Tomitella gaofuii: one gene and its partner. The protein of the gene in region 1 binds, or shares a complex with, the protein of each later gene. Links are inferred from orthologs where the notes say so. Each region holds a gene or a part of one and is shown on either strand. Other genes may lie near its edges. The genes, in order: tig and rpsG.

The links.
Region 2: the proteins of tig (region 1) and rpsG are in contact, whole or in part, in a crystal structure (PDB 3GTY), measured with the Thermotoga maritima proteins. The link is inferred for Tomitella gaofuii from one-to-one orthologs. Residues at the interface, in WP_004081061.1 of Thermotoga maritima: Glu122, Val124, Val129, Leu130, Tyr133, Glu188, Gly259, Ile262, Tyr263, Glu266, Ser270, Glu273, Gln274, Glu277, Arg308, Gln311, Ile312, Ser315, Tyr316, Glu325, Arg329, Arg336, Leu363, Phe366, Trp367, Arg373, Leu377, Arg381, Leu384, Glu387; in WP_004081843.1 of Thermotoga maritima: Lys34, Lys52, Lys55, Glu59, Arg62, Gln63, Glu66, Asn67, Lys69, Val71, Arg95, Ala109, Lys110, Lys111, Gly112, Arg113, Pro114, Glu117, Glu121, Ile124, Ala125, Tyr127, Asn128, Asn129, Thr130, Gly131, Lys135, Asp139, Arg142, Met143.

What each region holds. Positions count from the first base shown.
Region 1 is NZ_CP059900.1:3,177,187-3,188,181, reverse strand. Bases 3,930-6,760 are described here. They hold tig (trigger factor), read left to right. Parts: upstream 3,930-4,558; coding sequence 4,559-5,962; downstream 5,963-6,760. Other genes in these bases: H4F70_RS14715 (ATP-dependent Clp protease proteolytic subunit), read left to right, coding at 6,172-6,760; H4F70_RS14735 (glycine betaine ABC transporter substrate-binding protein), read left to right, coding at 3,930-3,961. In the rest of the region: H4F70_RS14750 (quaternary amine ABC transporter ATP-binding protein), read left to right, coding at 1-701; H4F70_RS14745 (ABC transporter permease), read left to right, coding at 710-1,696; H4F70_RS14740 (glycine betaine ABC transporter substrate-binding protein), read left to right, coding at 1,755-2,720; more of H4F70_RS14735, read left to right, coding at 2,975-3,929; more of H4F70_RS14715, read left to right, coding at 6,761-6,762; H4F70_RS14710 (ATP-dependent Clp protease proteolytic subunit), read left to right, coding at 6,879-7,496; ATP-dependent Clp protease ATP-binding subunit ClpX, read left to right, coding at 7,834-9,117; H4F70_RS14700 (FUSC family protein), read left to right, coding at 9,427-10,995. UniProt on the Bacillus subtilis protein: Involved in protein export. Acts as a chaperone by maintaining the newly synthesized protein in an open conformation. Functions as a peptidyl-prolyl cis-trans isomerase.
Region 2 is NZ_CP059900.1:933,741-944,811, forward strand. Bases 5,492-8,398 are described here. They hold rpsG (30S ribosomal protein S7), read left to right. Parts: upstream 5,492-6,663; coding sequence 6,664-7,134; downstream 7,135-8,398. Other genes in these bases: H4F70_RS04305 (ABC transporter permease), read left to right, coding at 5,492-5,935; rpsL (30S ribosomal protein S12), read left to right, coding at 6,290-6,664; fusA (elongation factor G), read left to right, coding at 7,274-8,398. Outside these bases: H4F70_RS04290 (non-ribosomal peptide synthetase), read left to right, coding at 1-3,685; H4F70_RS04295 (MbtH family protein), read left to right, coding at 3,682-3,951; H4F70_RS04300 (ATP-binding cassette domain-containing protein), read left to right, coding at 3,948-4,946; more of H4F70_RS04305, read left to right, coding at 5,054-5,491; more of fusA, read left to right, coding at 8,399-9,376; tuf (elongation factor Tu), read left to right, coding at 9,583-10,773.

The DNA of each region.
Region 1 (10,995 bases):
GCGCACTCGCTGCCGAGACGGACATCCTGCTGATGGACGAGGCGTTCAGCGCGTTGGACCCGCTGATCCGGCGCGACATGCAGGACCAGCTCACGGAGCTGCAGAAGACTCTCAACAAGACCATCATCTTCATCACCCACGACCTGGACGAGGCCATGCGGATCGGCGACCGCATCGCGATCATGCGCGACGGCCGGATCGAGCAGGTCGGCACCGCGCGGGAGATCCTCGACTCCCCGGCCAACGCCTACGTGCAGGAGTTCATCCAGGACGTGGACCGCACGCGGGTGCTCACCGCGGAGAACGTCATGGACCGGCAGGCGGTCACCGTCACGGCGGCGGCGCTCGACGCCAAGTGGGACGAGATCGCGGCCGCACCGGGACGCCGGACCGTGTTCGTCGTCGACGAGTCGGGCCGCCCGGTGGGGGTCATCGGCTCCGATTCGGCGGACGGCTCCGTGGTCGGCACGGGCGCACCCGCCGTCGACCGGGACGTGGTGGAGGTGCCAGAGAACGCCTCACTGCGGTCACTCTTCCGCAGCTCCGCGACCAGCGACCATCCCCTGGCGGTGGTGGACGAGGCCGGCAGGCTCAGCGGCACCATCTCGCAGGACCGGCTCCTCGGAGCGGCGGGCGAGGCGGCGGCCGCGCCGCCGGATCCGGCAGAGCACATCGTCGAGGCATCGGGGGCGGCATCGTGAACGCAGGAGTGAGCGACGGTACGGCGTTGGCCCAGGACGGGGTCGCGCTTCTGGCCGACACCTGGCATGTGCCGCGCATCCACGTGGGCGACTGGTTCGACACGATCGTCACGTGGCTGACGAACAACGTCGGCCCGCTCTTCGACTTCATCTCGACCGTCGTGTCCGGCGCGGTCGACTGGCTCACCGACGTGCTCACGTACCTGCCGCCGTGGGGGATGATCATCATCTTCGCGGTGCTCGCGCTGTGGATCAGGGGCTGGAAGGCCGCTGTGGTCTCGGTGATCGGCTTCGGGATCATCGACGGGATGCTCGAGTTCGAAGCGACGATGCAGACGCTGGCGCAGGTGCTCTTCGCCGCGGTGATCGCGGTGGTGCTGGCCGTGCCGCTGGGCATCTGGGCGGCGCGCAACGCGGCGGTGAGCCGCATCGTGCGTCCGGTGATGGACTTTCTGCAGACGCTGCCGGTGTTCGTCTACCTGATCCCGGTGATCTTCTTCTTCTCCATCGGCACCGTCCCCGGCATCGTCGCCACCGTCGCGTTCTCGCTGCCGCCGGGGGTGCGGCTGACGGAGCTGGGCATCCGCCAGGTCGATCCGGAGATGGTCGAGGCAGGCGAAGCGTTCGGCACCTCGCCGTGGCGCATCCTCACCGGGATCCAGCTGCCGCTGGCGCTGCCCTCGATCATGGCGGGCGTCAACCAGGTGATCATGCTCGCGCTGTCGATGCAGGTGGTGGCGGGCATGGTCGGCGCGCCGGGGCTGGGCACCGAAGTGTTCGGCGCCGTGACGCGACTCCAGCTGGGCGCGGGCTTCGAGGCCGGTATCGCCGTGGTGATCCTGGCGATCTACCTCGACCGTCTCAGCGCCGCGTTCGGCAACCGCTCCGTATTCAGCCGCATGGGCGCGGTGTTCCGCATCCTGCGCAGGAGCCGGACCGCCGACGATGAACAGACTCCGGCCGACACCGACAGGACCACGGTGACGGCAGGGTGATCCGCGCGGCGAGGTCGGGCGTCGCCGCGGGAACCAGCAATCGAGAAAGGGAGAAAACATGGAATCAGGGGAGAATCCGGAGCCGGTGGGCGTGCCGGCGCGCCGCAAGGGGCGTCGCCGCGGACTGCTGACCGGGGCGGTTGCGATCTTCGGCGCCATCGCGATGGTGGCCGCGGGGTGCGGATCGAGCGACCAGGCGCCCGGCGGCAGCGGGGGCGGCGGCGATGAGACCATCACCATCGGCTACATCGCCTGGGACGAGGACATCGCCCTGACCAACCTGTTCGAGCAGCAGCTCGAGGCGGCCGGGTACGACGTGAAGACCACGCAGCTCAGCGCGGGCGCGATCTTCTCCGGCATGGCCAACGGCGACGTCGACATGTTCCTCGACACCTGGCTGCCCACCACGCACAAGGAGTACTGGGACAAGTACGGCGCCCAGCTCGAGGACCTGGGCGTGTGGTACGACAAGGCCAGCCTGGAGCTCACGGTGCCGTCCTACGTGACCGACGTGAATTCCATCGCCGACCTCAAGGACCACGCCGACGAGTTCGGCGGGGTCATCACCGGCATCGAGCCCAGCGCCGGGATCATGAACCGCGCCGAGAACTTCGCGGTGCCCGAGTACGGGCTCGAAGGAGTGATGAAGGTCCAGCAGTCGTCGACCCCCGCGATGCTGGCCGAGCTGGAGAAGGCGATCAGCAACAAGAAGCCGATCGTGGTCACCCTGTGGCATCCGCACTGGGCGTACAGCCGCTACGACCTCAAGGACCTGCAGGATCCGAAGAAGGCGATGGGCGAGGCGGAGAAGCTGCACATCACCGCGCGCGGCGGGTTCAGCGAGGCACACCCGAAGATCGCCGAGATGGCCTCGAACTTCACGATGGACGACGAGCACCTGCAGTCGCTCGAGGACGCCATCAACTCGGCCGGCAAGGGCAAGACCGCCGACGCGGTCACGCAGTGGACCAAGGACAACCAGGCCTTCGTCGACGAGAAGTTCGGATCGCTCAAGCAGGACTGATAGGCCGACAGCCGCGTGAGCACCACGCTTCGGGCGCGGCACGCGGTACACGGGCGTGGCCGGGAACCCTCATGGGTCCCGGCCACGCCCGTGTCGCGTCGGCCAGGCGCGGGCGTTGTGCCGGAAGTCCTGAGAACGACCCCGGCGGAGTGGCAACCTCAAGGTGAGGACCGACGACGACGGCCACGTCGAGTGACAGTGCGGGCTGGTGTGCGCAGCCCGGCGGCGGGGCCGGGCGGAAGGGAGATGCAGCGATGGGTGCGCCGGACACGGGGGATCGGACAGGCGGCCGCGCGCGGCGCCGGAACACGGATCGCCGTCGCCGCCCACGCAGGGTGGCCGGGCTCGTCGCCGCGCTCACCACGGCGGCCCTCGTCGCCGCCGGCTGCGGATCCGGCGCGGACACCCCGGTCGATGAGGCGCACACCGTCGAGATCGGCTACATCGATTGGGCCGAGGACACGGCGTTGACGGCGCTGTTCGACCAGCAGCTCAGCGACTCGGGCTACCAGGTGGAGACGACGAGGTTCGACGACGTCGGCGCGCTCTTCGCGGCGATGGCCGACGGCAAGATCGACATGTTCCTCGACACCTGGCTGCCCCTGACCCATCAGAAGTACTGGGACGAATACGGAGACCGGCTCGAGGACCTGGGCGTCTGGTACGACAACGCGAATCTCGAGCTCGCGGTTCCGTCGTATGTGACCGATGTGCACTCCATCGCAGACCTCAAGGACCACGCCGGCGAGTTCGGCGGCGTCATCACCGGCATCGAAGCGGGAGCCGGGATCATGGACCGCACGGAGCACCACGTGATCCCCGACTACGGCCTGGGCGGGGTGATGCGGGTGGAGGAGTCGTCCGCCGAGCAGATGGCGGCCGATCTGGGTGCGGCGATCGCCGAACGCAGGCCGATCGTCGTCACGCTCTGGCATCCGCACTGGGCGTACAGCCGCTACGACCTCAAGGACCTGAAGGACCCGAAGGGGTCCCTGGGGTCCACGGAGAATCTGCACATCACGGCGCGCGCCGGATTCAGCGACGACCACCCGAACCTCGCGACCGTGGCGTCGGGGTTCACCATCGACGACGAGCGGCTGCAATCGCTGGAAGCGGCGATCAACGCGGCGGGCGCCGACGGCGAAGACGCGGCGGTGCGGCAGTGGCGGGCGGACAACGCCGACTACATCCGCCAGGAGTTCGGGACACTGCACCAGAGCGATCAGCGGCACATCAATTGAGCGGCGCCGGGTATCGACTGGCGCACGGTGGGGCATGTGCGCCGGATACCGGCTGTGTGCGATGCCGTCAGGGCGGTATAAAAACCGGCTCTGACCTGCGTGGAGCGGGTGACGGGAATCGAACCCGCACCATCAGCTTGGAAGGCTGAGGTTCTACCATTGAACTACACCCGCATGCTGCAACTGCGAGTCGCATGCGGCTCGCGTGCAAAGAGAACTGTACCCAATCCGGGCCCGGTATCACCAGCGGGGGGCCGGGCCGTAGGATCGGGACCCGTACGATCCAGCGTGCGGGCCCGGCTGTGCCCGGATGCGGTTTTCGTGTCGGAACACCGGCCGCGGCGGGCACGCCCGGTGGGTTTCAGCCGCGCGGGCGCATCGAACGCGGCCGGGCAGGTGCCCAGTGGTCACGGGGTGTGGCGCAGCTTGGTAGCGCATCCGCTTTGGGAGCGGAGGGTCGCAGGTTCGAATCCTGTCACCCCGACTGGCAGTACGCGTGGTGCAGACGGTCGCGGAGGCCGCCTGCACCCTGCCGGAGAACATCGAACACGACCGCGTCCCGGGACCGGGTCCGCGGAACGACGAAGGAGCTAGTCCGTGAAGAGCACCGTCGAGCAGCTCAGCCCGACGCGGGTCCGGATCAACGTTGAGGTGCCCTTCGAGGAACTCAAGCCGGACTTCGACGCCGTCTACCGCCAGCTTGCGCAGCAGGTGCGCGTGCCCGGGTTCCGCCCGGGCAAGGCGCCGGCGAGGATCATCGAGACCCGCGTCGGCCGCGGGGCCGTCATCGAGCAGGTCCTGCAGAACGCGGTGCCCGGCCGCTACACCGAGGCCGTCACCACCAACGACATCAAGGCCATCTCGCAGCCGGAGATCGAGGTGACCAACATCGAGGACGGCGACCACGTCGAGTTCACCGCCGAGGTGGACGTGCGCCCCGAGATCGACCTGCCGGACTTCTCCGCCATCGCGGTCGAGGTCGACCCGATCGCCGTCACCGATGAGGCGGTCGACGAGCAGCTCGACGCGCTGCGCGCGCGCTTCGGCACCCTCACCGGGGTGGACCGTGCCGTGCAGAACGGCGACTTCGTCTCGATCGACCTGGCCGCCACCGTCGACGGGGAGCCGGTGCCCGAGGCCACCGCCGAGGGGCTCTCGCACGAGGTGGGCTCCGGTCAGCTGATCGACGGCCTGGACGAGGCCGTGGTGGGCGTCGAGGCCGAGGGGTCGGCCGAGTTCACCACCAAGCTGCTCGCCGGTGAGCACGCGGGCCAGGAGGCCGTGGTCACGGTGACCGTCAACAACGTCAAGGAGCGCGAGCTCCCCGAGGCGGACGACGAGTTCGCCCAGCTCGCCAGCGAGTTCGACACGATCGACGAGCTGCGCACGAGCCTGCGCGAGCGGGTCGAGCAGTCGCAGCGCTCCGAGCAGGCCGGCGCGATCCGCGACAAGGTGCTCGAGGACCTGCTCGAGCAGGTCGAGTTCGAGCTTCCCGAGGCGATCGTCCAGGCCGAGGTGGACAACCAGATCCACGAGGTCGTGCACAGCCTCGACCACGACGAGGAGCAGCTCGACAAGCTTCTCGAGGCCCAGGGCTCGAGCCGCGAGAAGTTCGAGGCCGACGCCCGGGAGTCGGCCGTCAAGGCGGTCAAGGCGCAGCTGCTGCTCGACGCGGTCGCCGACGCGGAGGACGTGCAGGTCAGTCAGGAGGAGCTCACCGAACGCCTGCTGTTCGAGGCCCGCCGCGGCAACATCGCGCCCGACCAGCTGGCGCAGCAGATCCAGGACGCGGGGCGCCTGGGCGTGCTCTACGCGGAGGTCCGGCGCAGCAAGTCGCTCGCCGACATCGTGCAGAAGGTCACGGCCAAGGACACCGACGGCACCGTCATCGACGTGGCCGACCTGCTGGGCCTCAAGGACGACGAGGTGGAGGCGGCCGGAGAGGCGGCGCCCGTCGACGAGTCCGGCGACGACGCGGACAGCGCGGACGCGAAGGACTGACCCCGAGGGGCTTTCACGCTGACAGCGAAAGTGGGCGGTACCGGGACTACGGTGCCGCCCGCTTTCGTTAGGGTCGATGAAGGGGCTCCCGGCGCGGCCGGCATCGCGCGGGGTGCCCGGGACCGCAAGGCGGTCGCGCACCGCCCGACCGCAGTTCGCAGTACACGACGCACTCGAAAGGCACGCCCGTGAGTTTGCAGAATCCCGCCATGCGTTCCGGCGCCTCCGGTCTCAACCTCAGCGACTCGGTCTTCGAGCGCCTGCTCCAGGAGCGCATCGTCTTCCTGGGGTCGCAGGTGGACGACGAGATCGCCAACCGTCTCTGCGCGCAGATCCTCCTGCTCTCGGCGGAGGACCCCACGCGGGACATCTCGCTGTACATCAACTCGCCGGGCGGCTCGGTCACCGCCGGCATGGCCATCTTCGACACGATGACCTACGCGGAATGCGACGTGGCCACCTACGCGATGGGCCTGGCCGCGTCGATGGGGCAGTTCCTGCTGGCCGCCGGCACCAAGGGCAAGCGCTACGCGCTGCCGCACGCGCGGATCATGATGCACCAGCCGTCGGCCGGCATCGGCGGCTCCGCGGCGGACATCGCCATCCAGGCCGAGCAGTTCGCGCAGACCAAGCGCGAGATGAACGAGCTCAACGCCCTGCACACTGGCCGCTCGGTGGAGGAGGTCACCCGGGACGCCGACCGCGACCGGTGGTTCACCGCGGACCAGGCGCTGGAGTACGGCTTCGTCGACCACGTCATCAGCCGGGCCAAGGACGCCGGCGGCACCGGGGCGAGCTGAGCACGGCCCGCCCCCGTCCGCACGTCAATCCCGCTACCGCAGACACGGAGAATCCGATGACCCACTCTTCGCAGAACCCTGCTCCGCAGAACCCCGGACCGCGCGGCGGTGCACCGATGATGCCGCAGGCCCGCTACATCCTGCCGTCGTTCGTCGAGCACTCCAGCTACGGCGTCAAAGAGTCGAACCCTTACAACAAGCTGTTCGAGGAGCGCATCATCTTCCTCGGCACGCAGGTCGACGACGCCTCCGCCAACGACGTCATGGCGCAGCTGCTGGTGCTCGAGTCGCTCGACCCGGATCGCGACATCACCATGTACATCAACTCGCCGGGCGGCTCGTTCACGTCGCTGATGGCCATCTACGACACGATGCAGTACGTCCGCGCCGACATCACCACCGTGTGCCTGGGCCAGGCGGCGTCGGCCGCAGCGGTGCTTCTGGCGGCGGGCACGCCGGGCAAGCGCATGGCGCTGCCCAACGCGCGCGTGCTCATCCACCAGCCGGCCACCGAGGGGATGCAGGGGCAGGTGTCCGACCTCGAGATCCAGGCCACGGAGATCGAGCGGATGCGCCGCGCCATGGAGACCACGCTGGCGCGCCACACCGGCAAGGACGCCGAGCAGATCCGCATCGACACCGACCGCGACAAGATCCTCACGGCAGAGGAGGCCCGCGATTACGGCCTCATCGACACCGTGCTGGAGTACCGCAAGCTCTCGGCGCAGTCGTAGCAGGCGGTCATAGCAGGCGGAGCGGACGCCGGGCCGCCGCCCGGCCTCCCGGCGCAGTGGCGCTCCCGCGATCCGTTGGCGTGACCGACGGGGCCCGGTAGCGCGCCATGCGGGCGTCGAATGCCGCCGCCGGTGGCGGCGAGCGGGTACCGTCGGTAGGCGACCGGCGGATGAGGACGGGGCGCCGGGGCCGGCCGAAAACCGGTCCCGCGCCACTGCGGCGCGGACGGCGTCCGCGCCGCCGGTGCAGGGCAGAGCCGAGGACGGCCGCGGTGATACGGCGGCGGCGTAGGACGTGCACGATCGCGGGCAAGCGAGAAAGTAGGGGACGGCGGACATGGCACGCATTGGTGACGGAGGCGACCTGCTCAAGTGTTCCTTCTGCGGCAAGAGCCAGAAGCAGGTGAAGAAGCTCATCGCCGGCCCCGGCGTGTACATCTGCGACGAGTGCATCGACCTGTGCAACGAGATCATCGAGGAGGAGCTGGCCGAGACCGGTGACGTCAAGCTGGACGCGCTGCCCAAGCCCGGCGAGATCCACGAGTTCCTCGACAGGTACGTCATCGGGCAGGACGATGCCAAGCGCAACCTCGCCGTCGCCGTGTACAACCACTACAAGCGCATCCAGGCGGGCGACAAGTCGCGCGACGCGCACGGCGAGTCCGTCGAGCTGATGAAGTCCAACATCCTCATGCTGGGACCCACCGGGTGCGGCAAGACGTACCTGGCGCAGACGATGGCGAAGATGCTCAACGTCCCGTTCGCCATCGCCGACGCCACCGCGCTCACCGAGGCCGGCTACGTGGGCGAGGACGTCGAGAACATCCTGCTCAAGCTCATCCAGGCGGCCGATTACGACGTCAAGCGCGCGGAGACGGGCATCATCTACATCGACGAGGTCGACAAGATCGCCCGTAAGAGCGAGAACCCGTCGATCACGCGCGACGTCTCCGGTGAGGGCGTCCAGCAGGCGCTGTTGAAGATCCTCGAGGGCACCCAGGCGAGCGTCCCGCCGCAGGGCGGCCGCAAGCATCCGCACCAGGAGTTCATCCAGATCGACACCACCAACGTGCTGTTCATCGTGGCCGGTGCGTTCGCGGGGCTCGAGAAGATCGTCGACGACCGGGCCGGCAAGCGCGGACTGGGCTTCGGCGCGGAGGTGCGCTCGCAGGCGCAGGCCAGCGCCGAGGCGGGGGACCGGTTCGCGGACGTCATGCCCGAGGACCTGATCAAGTTCGGCCTCATCCCCGAGTTCATCGGGCGCCTGCCGGTGGTCGCCACGGTGACCGACCTGGACAAGGATGCGCTGGTCAAGATTCTCTCCGAGCCGCGGAACGCCCTGGTCAAGCAGTACGAGCGCCTGTTCGACATGGACGAGGTCGAGCTCGAGTTCACCGACGACGCCCTCGAGGCCATCGCCGACCAGGCCATCCTGCGGGGCACCGGCGCCCGCGGCCTTCGCGCGATCATGGAAGAGGTCCTGCTGCCGGTGATGTACGAGATCCCGGGCCGCGACGACGTGGCCAAGGTGGTGGTGGACGGCGATACCGTGCGCGAGAACGTCAACCCGACGATCGTGCCGCGCTCGTCTGGCGAGGAACGCCGGGAGAAGTCGGCGTAGGGACCCATTTGTAAGTTCGCAGCGAATTTGGCGCTGCATCTCCAGCCACTTCGCATTCTAATTGCGGGATATCCGACGCGTGCCAGCGCGCCAGCTTAGTGTAGACGCTGGGGAGGTCGGCGAAAGTGGCCTCTTCGTCGGTGTTCGGGTCATTGCGCGGGAGGGGTTGTGGCGGGAGATGTATCGGCGGACTGCCAGGCGAGTGTGACCCGGCCGGCTCGGTGGATCGTGGAAGCATTGCGGATCAAGCCTGCTTCGTTCCCAGTCGGTCACGCAATTCGATCCGGTCTGACCGTCGGAGGCCCGTTCGTGGTCGGTGCGCTTGCGGGGCAAGTTATCACCGGCATGTGGATAGGCCTGGCTGCGTTGCTCTTGGCTGCGGGGGAACGAGAGGGCACATACCGGCTGAACTTCTGGATCATTGCGGTATCCACGCCCATCGCCGCGTGCGGGTATCTTCTGGGGTTCGCGCAGAATCTTCCGCTGGCGGCGCTGATACCAGTGATGGTGATCCTTGCCTTCCTCGCCGGTGTCATCGCGGGTTTCGGTCCGGCGTTCTCGGTGGCGGGCATGCAGTTCCTGCTGGTATCGGCTATCGCTCTCGGCGTACCCGGTATCGACTGGTGGAAGCCCATTCTCATGTACCTGGTCGGCGGTGTGATCTATGCGGCCCTGTTGGCCGTAGAGATGCTGATGAACCCCAGACGTCCCCAGCGAGTCATCGTTCTCGCATTGCTGACGAGTCTGGCGGAGTTGGCTCATGCGCGTCGCGCAGACCTCGCGGACGGAGGGAATGAGCGCACGGCTTCTGCACGTAAGGTCGCCACGAGTGCCTGCCAGTCCGCGAGGGCCCGTGTTGCCGAGATACCTGTTCGGAGGGCGGGCTCGGCCGGCGATTGGGTGCTCGACGCTGAGGTGGTGGACGCTGCGGAAAGTGTCGCGGCATTCCTTGTCGCCGAGAACGATGTGATTGAACTTGCGTCCGCAGAAGTGTCGTTGGCGGTGTTGGTCGACAGGTTGAAGACGCATGACGGCGCAAGACCGCGTGACGAGTCGCCGGAGTGCCGTGCCGGCGGCACGGTACGCCGGGTCGATACTTTGGTGACAGCCCTGGCGGCGGGGGTCGGTGAGAGTTTTTCGGAGAAGCTGATCTCTCCGGTCGTCGGCCGGGAGGTGATGCTTGCTGCGTGCCGTTTGGCGCTCTGCTATGGGATAGCCATCGCGGCCAAGGAGTACTTTCCGTTTGACCACTGGTTTTGGGTCCCGCTGACGGTGGCCCTAATCATGAAGCCGGATTTTGGCTCCGTGTTCGCTCGTGCACTGCAGCGCGTGGTAGGAACCGTGATCGCCGCAGGTGTGGCGACAATCCTGCTCATCATTGTTCCGAAAGGGTTCGCGATCGGGATCGTGATCGGCCTGTTTGCGGCATTCGTTCCGTGGTTGATGATGCGCTCGTATGCGTTGCAGGCGGTGGCTATCACCCCGGCAGTAATCCTCTTGGTGGATTCGATCGAACCGGGCGGCGAGACGGCGAACTATTCCTGGCAGCGCATCGGTGCTACTGCCATCGGTGCCGGGGTGGTGATCATCTTCGGGTATCTGATCTGGCCGCACAGCCGTCGAGCGTGGATGGCCGAGACGTTCCGGGAAGCGATGGGCGCTATCGGACTGCAACTCAAGACGGCGGCGTCGCCGGTACCTGAGAACCCGGAGGCGGCCCACCATCGACACGAGACTCTGGTGAGCGCCCGACGGACTGCATACCGCGCGCTCTCCGACCTGCAAGCCCGTATCGAACGGGCGCTGTCGGAGCCGCCTCCTGCTGACGTCGCCGCCGCGGCCTGGCTTCCAGTCGCATCCGCCGCCGACCGGCTTGCC
Region 2 (11,071 bases), 2.2 Mb from region 1 along the record:
CCGTCTTCCCGCACTGCCGATGCGCTACGCCGACCATGCCGTGAATCTGCGTGCGTTGCTCGGCGGTGCGGCGGACCCGTCCGCCGAAGCCCGCAGGCAGCTCGACTATTGGGTAGCGGAGCTGGCGGGCGCGCCGGAGGAATCAGGCGTACCGGCCGATCGTCCGCGGCCCCCCGCGCCGTCAGGACGCGGCGGTGAGGTGCCGATCCCGTTGGGCGGCGACACGATGGCGGCGCTCCGCAGATTTGCGCGGGGCAGGCGCGCGAGCACATTCATGGTGCTGCACACCGCTCTCGCCGTGCTGATCGCACGGGTCGCCGACGAGCCCGATGTCATGATAGGCACGCCGGTGGCGGGTCGGGACGGGCCGGGTCTGGCGGATCTGGTCGGTATGTTCGCGGGCACGGTCGCGCTGCGCACCGTGATCGACAGCGGCGAGACGTTCGTCGAAGCTCTTCTGCGCGTGCGTGACCGGGATCTGGACGCTTTCGAACATGCCGACATCCCGTTCGAGCAGGTCGTCGCGGCCGTGAATCCGGCACGTCACCCCGCGCGGCATCCCCTGTTCCAGGTGGCGCTGTCGGTGGTCGGTGCACAGTCATCCGCTGCGGGCCTCCCGGCCGCGGGACTGCCGGGGCTCGACGTCGCGGTGGACGAAGTGGCGACGGCGACGACGAAGTTCGATCTGCAGGTGACGGTGCGCGAACAGTCCGACGGCACGGCCGACGCGACGCTCGAGTATGCGACCGACCTCTTCGACGGCAACCGGGCACACGCGTACGCCCGGATGTTCGCGTCGATCATCGAGCAGGCGCTGGACGCAGACGGCGACGTGGTCGTGGGCGACATCGTGCTGGTGACCGGGCCCGAACGCGCCGCGACCGTGCCCCTGCGCAGCGCGTGCGATCCGGCCTCCGATCGGGATTCCGCGGCGCGGCTGCTGCCGGACCTTCTGACGGCGGCCGTCGCGCGCAGGGGCGAGGCGACGGCATTGGTGCAGGACGCGCACACGGTCACCTACGCCGAGCTCGACGCGCGGTCGAGCAGGCTGGCCCGCGTTCTCATCTCCCGCGGCGCGAGGCCCGAGATCCCGGTGGCGGTCGCGGTGCGGCGCTCGATCGAGTCCGTGCTGTGCCTGTGGGCGGTGGCCAAGACGGGCGCGACGTTCATGGCGATCGACGGCGACTATCCACCGGCGCGGGTCGAGCGGATGCTTGCGGACTCGGGTGCCCGGCTCGGGGTGTCCGACGACAGGGTACCGGGCGGCTGCGCCGGATCGGTGCGGTGGATGAGGCTCGACGACCCGGCCTTCCTGCGCGAATGCGCGGTGGCGTCACCGGACCCGGTCCGCGACGCCGACCGCGCGGAGCCGCTGCAGGCGCGGCACCCGGCCTACCTGGTGTACACCTCCGGTTCCACCGGTACGCCCAAGGGCGTCACCGTCACGCACGCGGGCCTGGCGAACTTCTCCGATGAGGTGCGCGAGCGGTACTGCATCGGGCCGGACAGCCGCACCCTGCACTTCGCGTCGACGAGCTTCGACGCCGCGATTCTTGAAGCACTCCTGGCGTTCCCGTCGGGTGCGGTCATGGTGATCGCGCCGGCCGATGTCTACGGCGGCGATGAACTGACCGGGCTCCTGGCGCGGCAGCGGGTCTCGCACGCTTTCATCACCCCCGCGGCGTTGGACACCGTCGACCCGGAACGGGTGCCCGGGCTCGGCACCGTGCTCGTCGGCGGCGAGGCGCTGCGGCCGGACCTGGCCGAGTGTTGGGCCGCGGGCCGGGTGCTGTCGAACGTCTACGGACCGACTGAGACGACCATCGTCACCACGATGAGCCCGCCGGTCGGGGACGGGCCGATCACCATCGGCGGACCCATCCGAGGTGTTGAAGCGATGGTGCTGGACCGACGTCTGCACCCGGTTCCCACAGGCGTGGTCGGAGAGCTGTACTTTGCCGGCCCCGGACTGGCCCGCGGATACCACCGCCGGCCGGCGTTGACGGCCGGAAGCTTCGTGGCGAACCCGTTCGGCCGGCCCGGCTCGCGGATGTACTGCACCGGCGACCTGGCGCGGCTGCGAGTGGACCGGACGATCGAGTACCGAGGCCGCATCGATCACCAGGTCAAGATCCGTGGTTTCCGCATCGAGCCCACGGAGGTGGACGCGGTGCTCGCCCGGCATCCGGATGTCGGAGCCGCCGTCACCGTTCCCGTATCCGGACCCGGTGGAGACACGGTGCTCGTCTCCTACGTGCAGCCCGCGTCGGGGGCCGGGCCGGGCGAGACCGGCGGGCCCGGCCGCGTGGACGGCGTGGGGCTCGACTGCCGCCTGCTGCGCGACTACGCGGCGGCGGTGCTGCCGCGCCACATGGTGCCCGCGGCCGTGCAGGCGCTCGAGCGGATTCCGCTCACGCCCGTCGGAAAGCTGGACCGGGCGGCGTTGCCCGCGGCTCGACTGCAGGACGCCGGACGCGGGCGCGGTCCCGGGACACGGTTGGAGCAGGCGATCTGCGCGGTCTTCGCAGACGTGCTCCGCTACGGGAAGATCGGCGCGGAAGACGGGTTCTTCGAGCTCGGCGGGACGTCGCTGCTGGCGACGCGCGCCGTGGCCGAGCTCCGGGTTTCCGGTCTGCCGGAGCTGCGGCGGATCTCGCCGCAGTGGTTGTTCACCGACCCGACTCCTGCCGACCTCGCGCGGCGGTGTTCGGCGGCGCACGGTCGGGATGTTCCGGAAGGCGGGCCGGACGCAGCGGGCGACGCCCACGGTGCGGACCGGAAGGTCGCGGCCGCCGATGCGCTGGCGGTGCTGCTGCCGATCCGGGCGGGCGGAACGCAGGCGCCGCTGTTCTGCGTGCACCCGGCCATGGGGCTGTCGTGGGGGTACAACGGTCTACTCGAACATCTGGGTCGCGACCGTCCGGTGTACGGATTGCAGACGCCGAATCTCCGCGGCACCGAGGAACTGCCCGGTTCGATTCCCCGGCTCGCGGAGCGCTATGTCACGGAGATGCGGCGCGTGGCCCCGCACGGCCCGTACCACCTGCTGGGGTGGTCGCTCGGCGGGCTGATCGCGCACGAGATGGCGACGCTGCTGGCCGCCGACGGTGAGGACGTGGCCACGCTGACCATGCTCGACAGCTTCCTTCCGGGCCGGCGCGGGCCGGAGTACCGCGCGATGCCGAGCGTCGCGGAGCTCGTTGCCGAGCTGACCGGTGCGCACACCGTGCCCGGCGCGGCGGGCGCCGGGACGATCGCAGACCCGGACATGACCATCGAGGACGCCGCGGCGCTGCTGCCCGAATCCGGCAGCGCCCTCGCCGACCTGGGTATCGAAGAGCTTCGGCGGATGTACGACGCCTACGCGCAGGGCGTCGCACTCGCGGCGGCATTCCGGCCCGATCTGTTCGACGGGGACGTCCTGTTCGTCACCGCAGGCCGCGGTGGACCCGGCGGCCCGCGGGCGTTCACGGACTGGCCGCGGCACGTCGGCGGGGCAATGAGGGAGATCACGGTCGACTGCGTCCATGCGCAGTTGACGTCCCCGGAGGCGCTGGCCGTCGTCGGTCCGGCGGTCGAGGCCTTCCTCACCCGAGGCGACAGCCTCGCCCGGAACGGCCATGCGGCGCGCGACGCCGGACGGCCCGAATACATCGCAGCACCCACGACAGGAGGACGATCATGAGCACATCCACCGGACACGACCGCGCGGCGAATCCCTTCGACGACGAAGACTCCGCCTTCTTCGTGCTGGTCAACGACGAGGGCCAGTACTCCTTGTGGCCGGCGTTCGCCCCGGTCCCCGACGGGTGGACCATCCGCCTGGGCGAGTCGTCCCGGCAGGACGCGGTGGACTTCGTCGAGCGGAACTGGACCGACATGCGTCCCGCCAGCCTCGTGCACGCGATGCGCGGATCGTCCGGCGCACCGGCGGAGGAGCACACGCGATGACGGGCCCGGCGGTCGAGATTCGAGGACTGGAGAAGCGGTTCGGCCCCGGCGCCGGTCGGCGCCGGGCAGGCGTCGTCCGGGCGCTGGACGGTGTCGACCTGGAGATCGCCAGAGGCACGATCACCGCCGTACTCGGGCCCAACGGTGCCGGCAAGACCACGGTGGTACGCATCCTGAGCACCCTTTTGCGTCCCGACAAGGGCACAGTACTGCTGGACGGCGTGGATGTCGTCTCGTCGCCGGGCCGCGTTCGCCGCAGGATCGGGCTATCCGGGCAGTACGCGGCCGTCGACGGCAACCTGACCGGCTTCGAGAACCTGCGGATGATCGGGCGCCTGTACGGACTGCCACGGCGCATCGCCGCAGCGCGGGCCCGGGAATTGCTCGGCCGATTCCATCTCGAAGACGCTGCGGACCGGCGCTCGTGTGGCTACTCGGGTGGTATGCGGCGTCGACTCGACCTCGCGGGCGCGCTCGTCGCCTTCCCTCCCGTCGTGGTCCTCGACGAGCCCACGACGGGCCTCGACCCTCGCGGCCGGCAAGAGATGTGGGAGGTCGTCGAGGGGCTTGTCTCCGACGGGACGACGGTGCTGCTGACCACTCAGTACCTGGAGGAGGCCGATCGTCTGGCAGATGCGATCACGGTGATCGACCGGGGCGCGGTGATCGCCCGCGGCACCGCGGATGAGCTCAAGGCGCGAGTCGGTGGCGACGTGGTGTCGATACGTGTGCGCGAGCCTGGCGAGGTCCTGGATGCCGTCCGTGCCCTGGGGGCAGTCTGCGACGGCGATCCGCAGGCGGACGGCTGTACCGTGTCCGCGCGCGCCCAGAACGGCAGCCGGTCCCTCGCCGCGGCGGTGTCCCGGCTCGCGGTCGACGGGGTCAGAGTGGAAGACGCTTCGCTCTCGGAAACGAGCCTGGACGAATTCTTCCTGGCCGTCACCGGGCGCGGCGTCGGTAAGGACGGCGATGCGACGGCGGGGGTCGCGGGGTGACGAAGCTGGAATCACTCGCGACGCGCACGGCGCCCCGTGACGAACCCACCCCGGCCGATACCGGGCCGGACGACGGTTCGACTGCGGGTGGCAGCACGACCGCGGACATGGACGGATCCACCGCCGGTCCGGTGCCGGGTGACGGTGGAGAAGCTGCGGATGTGGCCGCCCACCTGCGCGCGGCCGAGGGCCACCGGATACGGCGGATGTTCGACGACAGTGCGGTCATCGCCTTCCGGAACATCCTGACGATCCGGCGCGTGCCCACGCTCTTGGTCAGCGCCACGGTGCAGCCGCTGATGTTCGTCGCGTTGTTCGCGTACGTCTTCGGCGCCTCGCTCGGCGGCGGCGAGTACCGGGAGTTCCTGATGGCCGGAATCTTCACCCAGACGGTGGTGTTCAACGCGGCGTTCACCACGGTGGGGCTGTCCGGGGACCTGCAGCACGGACTGATCGACAGATTCCGGTCGTTGCCCATGTCGCGCCTGGCGGTGGTGCTCGGACGGACGGTCTCGGACTTCGCCGTCAACGCGATCAGCGTGACTGTCATGGTCGGGTGCGGGTATCTGATCGGCTGGCGGATCACCGGCGGCCTCGGCGCCGCCCTGGCGGCCTTCGGGATCCTCGCTCTATTCGCGTTCGCGATGTCCTGGGTCGGCGTGCTGACCGGACTCCTGGCGCGGAGTGTCGAGGTGGCGCAAAGCGTGGGCTTCCTGTGGATGTTCCCGCTCACCTTCATCTCGTCGGCGTTCATTTCCGCGCAGAGCCTGCCGGGCCCGCTGCGCGTGATCGCCGAGTGGAACCCGATCACCGCCGTCGCCACTTCGGGTCGTCAGCTCTTCGGCAACCCGGCGCCCCCGGACTTCCCAGTGGCCTCGGGGTGGCCGGCGGACAACGCGTCGATGTACGCGCTGCTCTGTGCGGCAACGATCATCGTCGTTTTCGGTACGCTTTCGTTGCTGTCCTATCGCCGGGTCGCTCGCGCCTGACGCGGGTTCCGCGACCCGCGGTCGACTTCCGCCGACAGGTGCGATGTCCGGCGCGTCGCGCCCGCTTTGACCGCCTGTGCTGCGGCCGGGTATCGTAGACGGCCGTGCCCGGCTTGCCGGGTCGATCTGTGTGCCTGCCCGACGGTATGGCCAAGTGTGCGTTCCCGCGCTGCGCGCGCGGGCGAGCAGCTGGCTGCGCTGTGAGGGGATGCGACACGCCCGACCGTGGGGTTCGGGTGAGGGGCAGTAGCTACCTTGTCCCAACTGCGAAAACCCTAATTTCACATCAGCAATGTTCGTCTCGACCGGCCGACTGAGTCAGCCGCGCCGGTCGAGCCACAGAGAAAGACGGTTATGCCAACCATTCAGCAGCTGGTCCGCAAGGGCCGCCACGACAAAGCGGTGGGGGGTAAGACCACTGCGCTCAAGGGGAGCCCCCAGCGCCGTGGCGTCTGCACCCGCGTCTACACGACCACGCCGAAGAAGCCGAACTCCGCTCTTCGCAAGGTCGCGCGTGTGCGCCTGACCACCGCAGTCGAGGTCACCGCCTACATCCCGGGCGAGGGCCACAACCTCCAGGAGCACTCGATGGTCCTGGTCCGCGGCGGTCGCGTGAAGGACCTGCCGGGCGTGCGCTACAAGATCATCCGCGGTTCCCTCGACACCCAGGGTGTCAAGGGCCGCAAGCAGGCACGCAGCCGCTACGGCGCCAAGAAGGAGAAGAGCTAATGCCTCGTAAGGGTCCCGCCCCGAAGCGTCAGCTGGTCAACGACCCGGTCTACGGATCGCCTCTCGTGTCGCAGCTGGTGAACAAGATCCTCAAGGACGGCAAGAAGTCCACCGCGGAGCGCATCGTCTACCAGGCCCTCGAGCAGACGCGCGAGAAGACCGGCACCGATCCGGTCGTCACCCTCAAGCGCGCGCTCGACAACGTCAAGCCGGCCCTCGAGGTGCGCAGCCGCCGTGTCGGTGGCGCCACCTACCAGGTGCCGGTCGAGGTGCGTCCGGGCCGTTCGACCACGCTGGCGATGCGCTGGCTGGTGACCTTCGCGCGTCAGCGGCGCGAAAAGACCATGGTCGAGCGTCTGGCCAACGAGATCCTCGACGCCAGCAACGGCCTGGGCGCGGCGGTCAAGCGGCGCGAGGACACGCACAAGATGGCCGAGGCCAACAAGGCGTTCGCGCACTACCGCTGGTGATCCGACTCCGGCGGGGGCGGGCTGCGGCCTGCCTCTGCCGGGAGGGTCACGGTGCCGGTCGGTCACACGCCGGCGCAAGAGAATCCCGGGCCCCAGCAGGGTCCACCGAATCACCGAGTCACGAGCGGGGAAGAATCCTGTGGCACAGGACGTGCTAACCGACCTCAAGAAGGTCCGCAACATCGGCATCATGGCGCACATCGATGCCGGCAAGACCACGACCACCGAGCGCATCCTCTACTACACCGGCATCAACTACAAGGTCGGCGAGACGCACGACGGTGGCGCCACGATGGACTGGATGGAACAGGAGCAGGAGCGGGGGATCACGATCACCTCCGCCGCCACCACCTGTTTCTGGAAAGACACCCAGATCAACATCATCGACACGCCGGGCCACGTCGACTTCACCGTCGAGGTGGAGCGTTCGCTGCGCGTGCTCGACGGTGCTGTCGCGGTGTTCGACGGCAAAGAGGGCGTGGAGCCGCAGTCCGAGCAGGTCTGGCGTCAGGCCGAGAAGTACGACGTCCCCCGCATCTGCTTCGTCAACAAGATGGACAAGCTGGGCGCGGACTTCTTCTTCACGGTGCGCACCATCAAGGAGCGCCTCGGCGCCACGCCGCTGGTCCTGCAGGTGCCGATCGGTGCCGAGGACCACTTCGACGGCGTCGTCGACCTCGTCGAGATGAAGGCGCTCACCTGGCGCGGCACTGTGGCGCCGGGTACCGAGCCCGTCATCGAGGAGATCCCCGCGGACCTCCAGGAGACGGTCGACGAATACCGGGAGAAGCTCCTCGAGGCGGTCGCCGAGACCGACGAGGCCCTGATGGAGAAGTACTTCGGCGGCGAGGAGCTCACCACCGCGGAGATCAAGGGCGCCATCCGCAAGGTCACCATCGCCAGCGAGCAGTACCCGGTGCTGTGCGGCACGGCGTTCAAGAACAAGGGCATCGAGCCGATGCTCGACGCCGTCATCGACTACCTGCCGACCCCGATGGACGTCGAGGCCGTGCAGGGGCACGCGGTGGACAACCCCGAAGAGGCGCTCGTCCGGCACCCGTCCAAGGACGAGCCGTTCGCGGGCCTCGCCTTCAAGGTGGCGGCGCACCCGTTCTTCGGCAAGCTGACCTACGTGCGCGTCTACTCGGGTCACATCGCCTCCGGCACCCAGGTCATCAACTCGACCAAGGGCAAGAAGGAGCGCATCGGCAAGCTTTTCCAGATGCACTCCAACAAGGAGAACGCCATCGATGAGGCCCAGGCCGGCCACATCTACGCGTTCATCGGGCTCAAGGACGTCACCACCGGTGACACGCTCTGCGACCCGGCCAACCCGATCATCCTCGAGTCGATGTCGTTCCCGGAGCCGGTCATCGAGGTGGCGATCGAGCCGAAGACCAAGTCCGACCAGGAGAAGCTCGGCACCGCGATCCAGCGGCTCGTCGACGAGGACCCCACCTTCAAGGTCCACCTCGACGACGAGACCGGCCAGACCGTCATCGGCGGGATGGGCGAGCTGCACCTCGACGTCTTCGTCGACCGCATGCGGCGCGAGTTCAAGGTCGAGGCGAACATCGGCAAGCCACAGGTGGCCTACCGCGAGACGATCCGCAAGACGGTGGAGAAGTACGACTACACCCACAAGAAGCAGACCGGCGGCTCGGGCCAGTTCGCGAAGGTCATCATCAAGCTGGAGCCCTGGGAGGGCGAGGAAGGCGAGACCTACGAGTTCGAGAGCAAGGTGACCGGCGGCCGCGTGCCGCGCGAGTACATCCCTTCGGTCGACGCCGGCATCCAGGACGCCATGCAGTACGGTGTCCTGGCCGGGTACCCCATGGTCAACGTCAAGGCCACGCTGCTCGACGGCGCCTACCACGAGGTGGACTCCTCGGAGATGGCGTTCAAGGTGGCCGGGTCGATGGCCTTCAAGGAGGCCGCGCCGAAGGCGAAGCCGGTGATCCTCGAGCCGCTGATGGCCGTCGAGGTGATCACGCCCGAGGACTACATGGGCGAGGTGATCGGTGACCTGAACTCCCGCCGTGGCCAGATCCAGGCCATGGAGGAACGCAGCGGTGCCAGGGTCGTCAAGGCCACGGTCCCGTTGTCGGAGATGTTCGGCTACGTCGGAGACCTTCGGTCGAAGACACAGGGCCGAGCGAACTACACCATGGTGTTCGACTCCTACGCCGAAGTTCCTGCGAACGTGGCCAAGGAGATCGTCGCGAAGGCCCACGGAGAGTAATCTCCGTCTCATCGCGCGCCGGACACCAGGGCGACGGTGGGATACTGCACTGTTGACACGCCGTGTTCGATCCATGAAGCGATCGGCACACAGTGTTCGCGGTGGTTCCCGCCGGTCGGGCCCTGTGCACGACCAGAAGTACTGACCAGAACATCAACTGCACTGCTGCCAGGCAGCACGCAACGATAAGTCCAGGAGGACAACCAGTGGCGAAGGCGAAGTTCGAGCGGACGAAGCCGCACGTCAACATCGGGACCATCGGTCACGTTGACCACGGCAAGACCACCACCACCGCTGCCATCACCAAGGTGCTCGCGGATGCGTTCCCCGACCTCAACGAGCCGTCGGCGTTCGACACGATCGACAAGGCGCCCGAGGAGAAGGCTCGTGGCATCACGATCAACATCTCCCACGTCGAGTACCAGACCGACAAGCGCCACTACGCGCACGTCGACGCCCCGGGTCACGCCGACTACATCAAGAACATGATCACCGGCGCCGCCCAGATGGACGGTGCGATCCTGGTCGTGGCCGCCACCGACGGCCCGATGCCGCAGACGCGTGAGCACGTGCTGCTCGCCCGTCAGGTCGGCGTGCCCTACATCCTGGTCGCCCTGAACAAGGCCGACATGGTCGACGACGAGGAGATCCTCGAGCTCGTCGAGATGGAGGTCCGCGAGCTGCTGGCCAGCCAGGACTTCGACGAGGACGCGCCGATCATCCCGATCTCCGCGCTCAAGGCTCTCGAGGGCGACGAGAAGTGGACCCAGTCCGTCCTCGACCTCATGAAGGCCGTCGACGAGTCGATCCCGGACCCGGTGCGCGACACCGACCACCCGTTCCTGATGCCCGTCGAGGACGTCTTCACGATCACGGGTCGCGGCACGGTCGTCACCGGCCGTATCGAGCGTGGCGTGATCAACGTGAACGAGGACGTCGAGCTCATCGGCATCAAGCCGACGGCCACCAAGACGACCATCACGGGCATCGAGATGTTCCGCAAGCTGCTCGACCAGGGCCAGGCGGGCGACAACGTCGGCCTGCTGGTGCGCGGCATCAAGCGTGAGGACGTCGAGCGCGGCCAGGTCGTCATCAAGCCGGGCGCCTACACCCCGCACACCGAGTTCGAGGGCCAGGCCTACATCCTGTCCAAGGACGAGGGCGGCCGTCACACGCCGTTCTTCAACAACTACCGCCCGCAGTTCTACTTCCGCACCACTGACGTCACCGGCGTCGTGGAGCTGCCGGAGGGCACCGAGATGGTCATGCCCGGTGACAACACCGACATGTCCGTCAAGCTGATCCAGCCGGTCGCCATGGACGAGGGCCTGCGCTTCGCGATCCGCGAGGGTGGCCGCACCGTGGGTGCCGGCCGCGTCACGAAGATCATCAAGTGATCGACTGACCACAGCCGACGAGCGGCGCCGATCCTGCGGGGTCGGCGCCGCAGTCGTGCCTGGTGTCGGCTAAACGATGGATTTTCTGTCGGGGAGCGCCAGTGGGTATCGTCGGGTGGTCTGCTGGTGGTAATGCCAGTGGTTGAATGGCACCATTCCGGGTAACGGAGGTGCACCGGTGAGGCGATGTAGCAACCGGTAGCGGAATCGGCCGGGTCGGGTTCGGGTGGTCGGCGTATCGGCGACGGCCGCAATGTGAAGCGTGCGCGTGCAGCCTGTCTCGGGGCAGCTGTCCGAG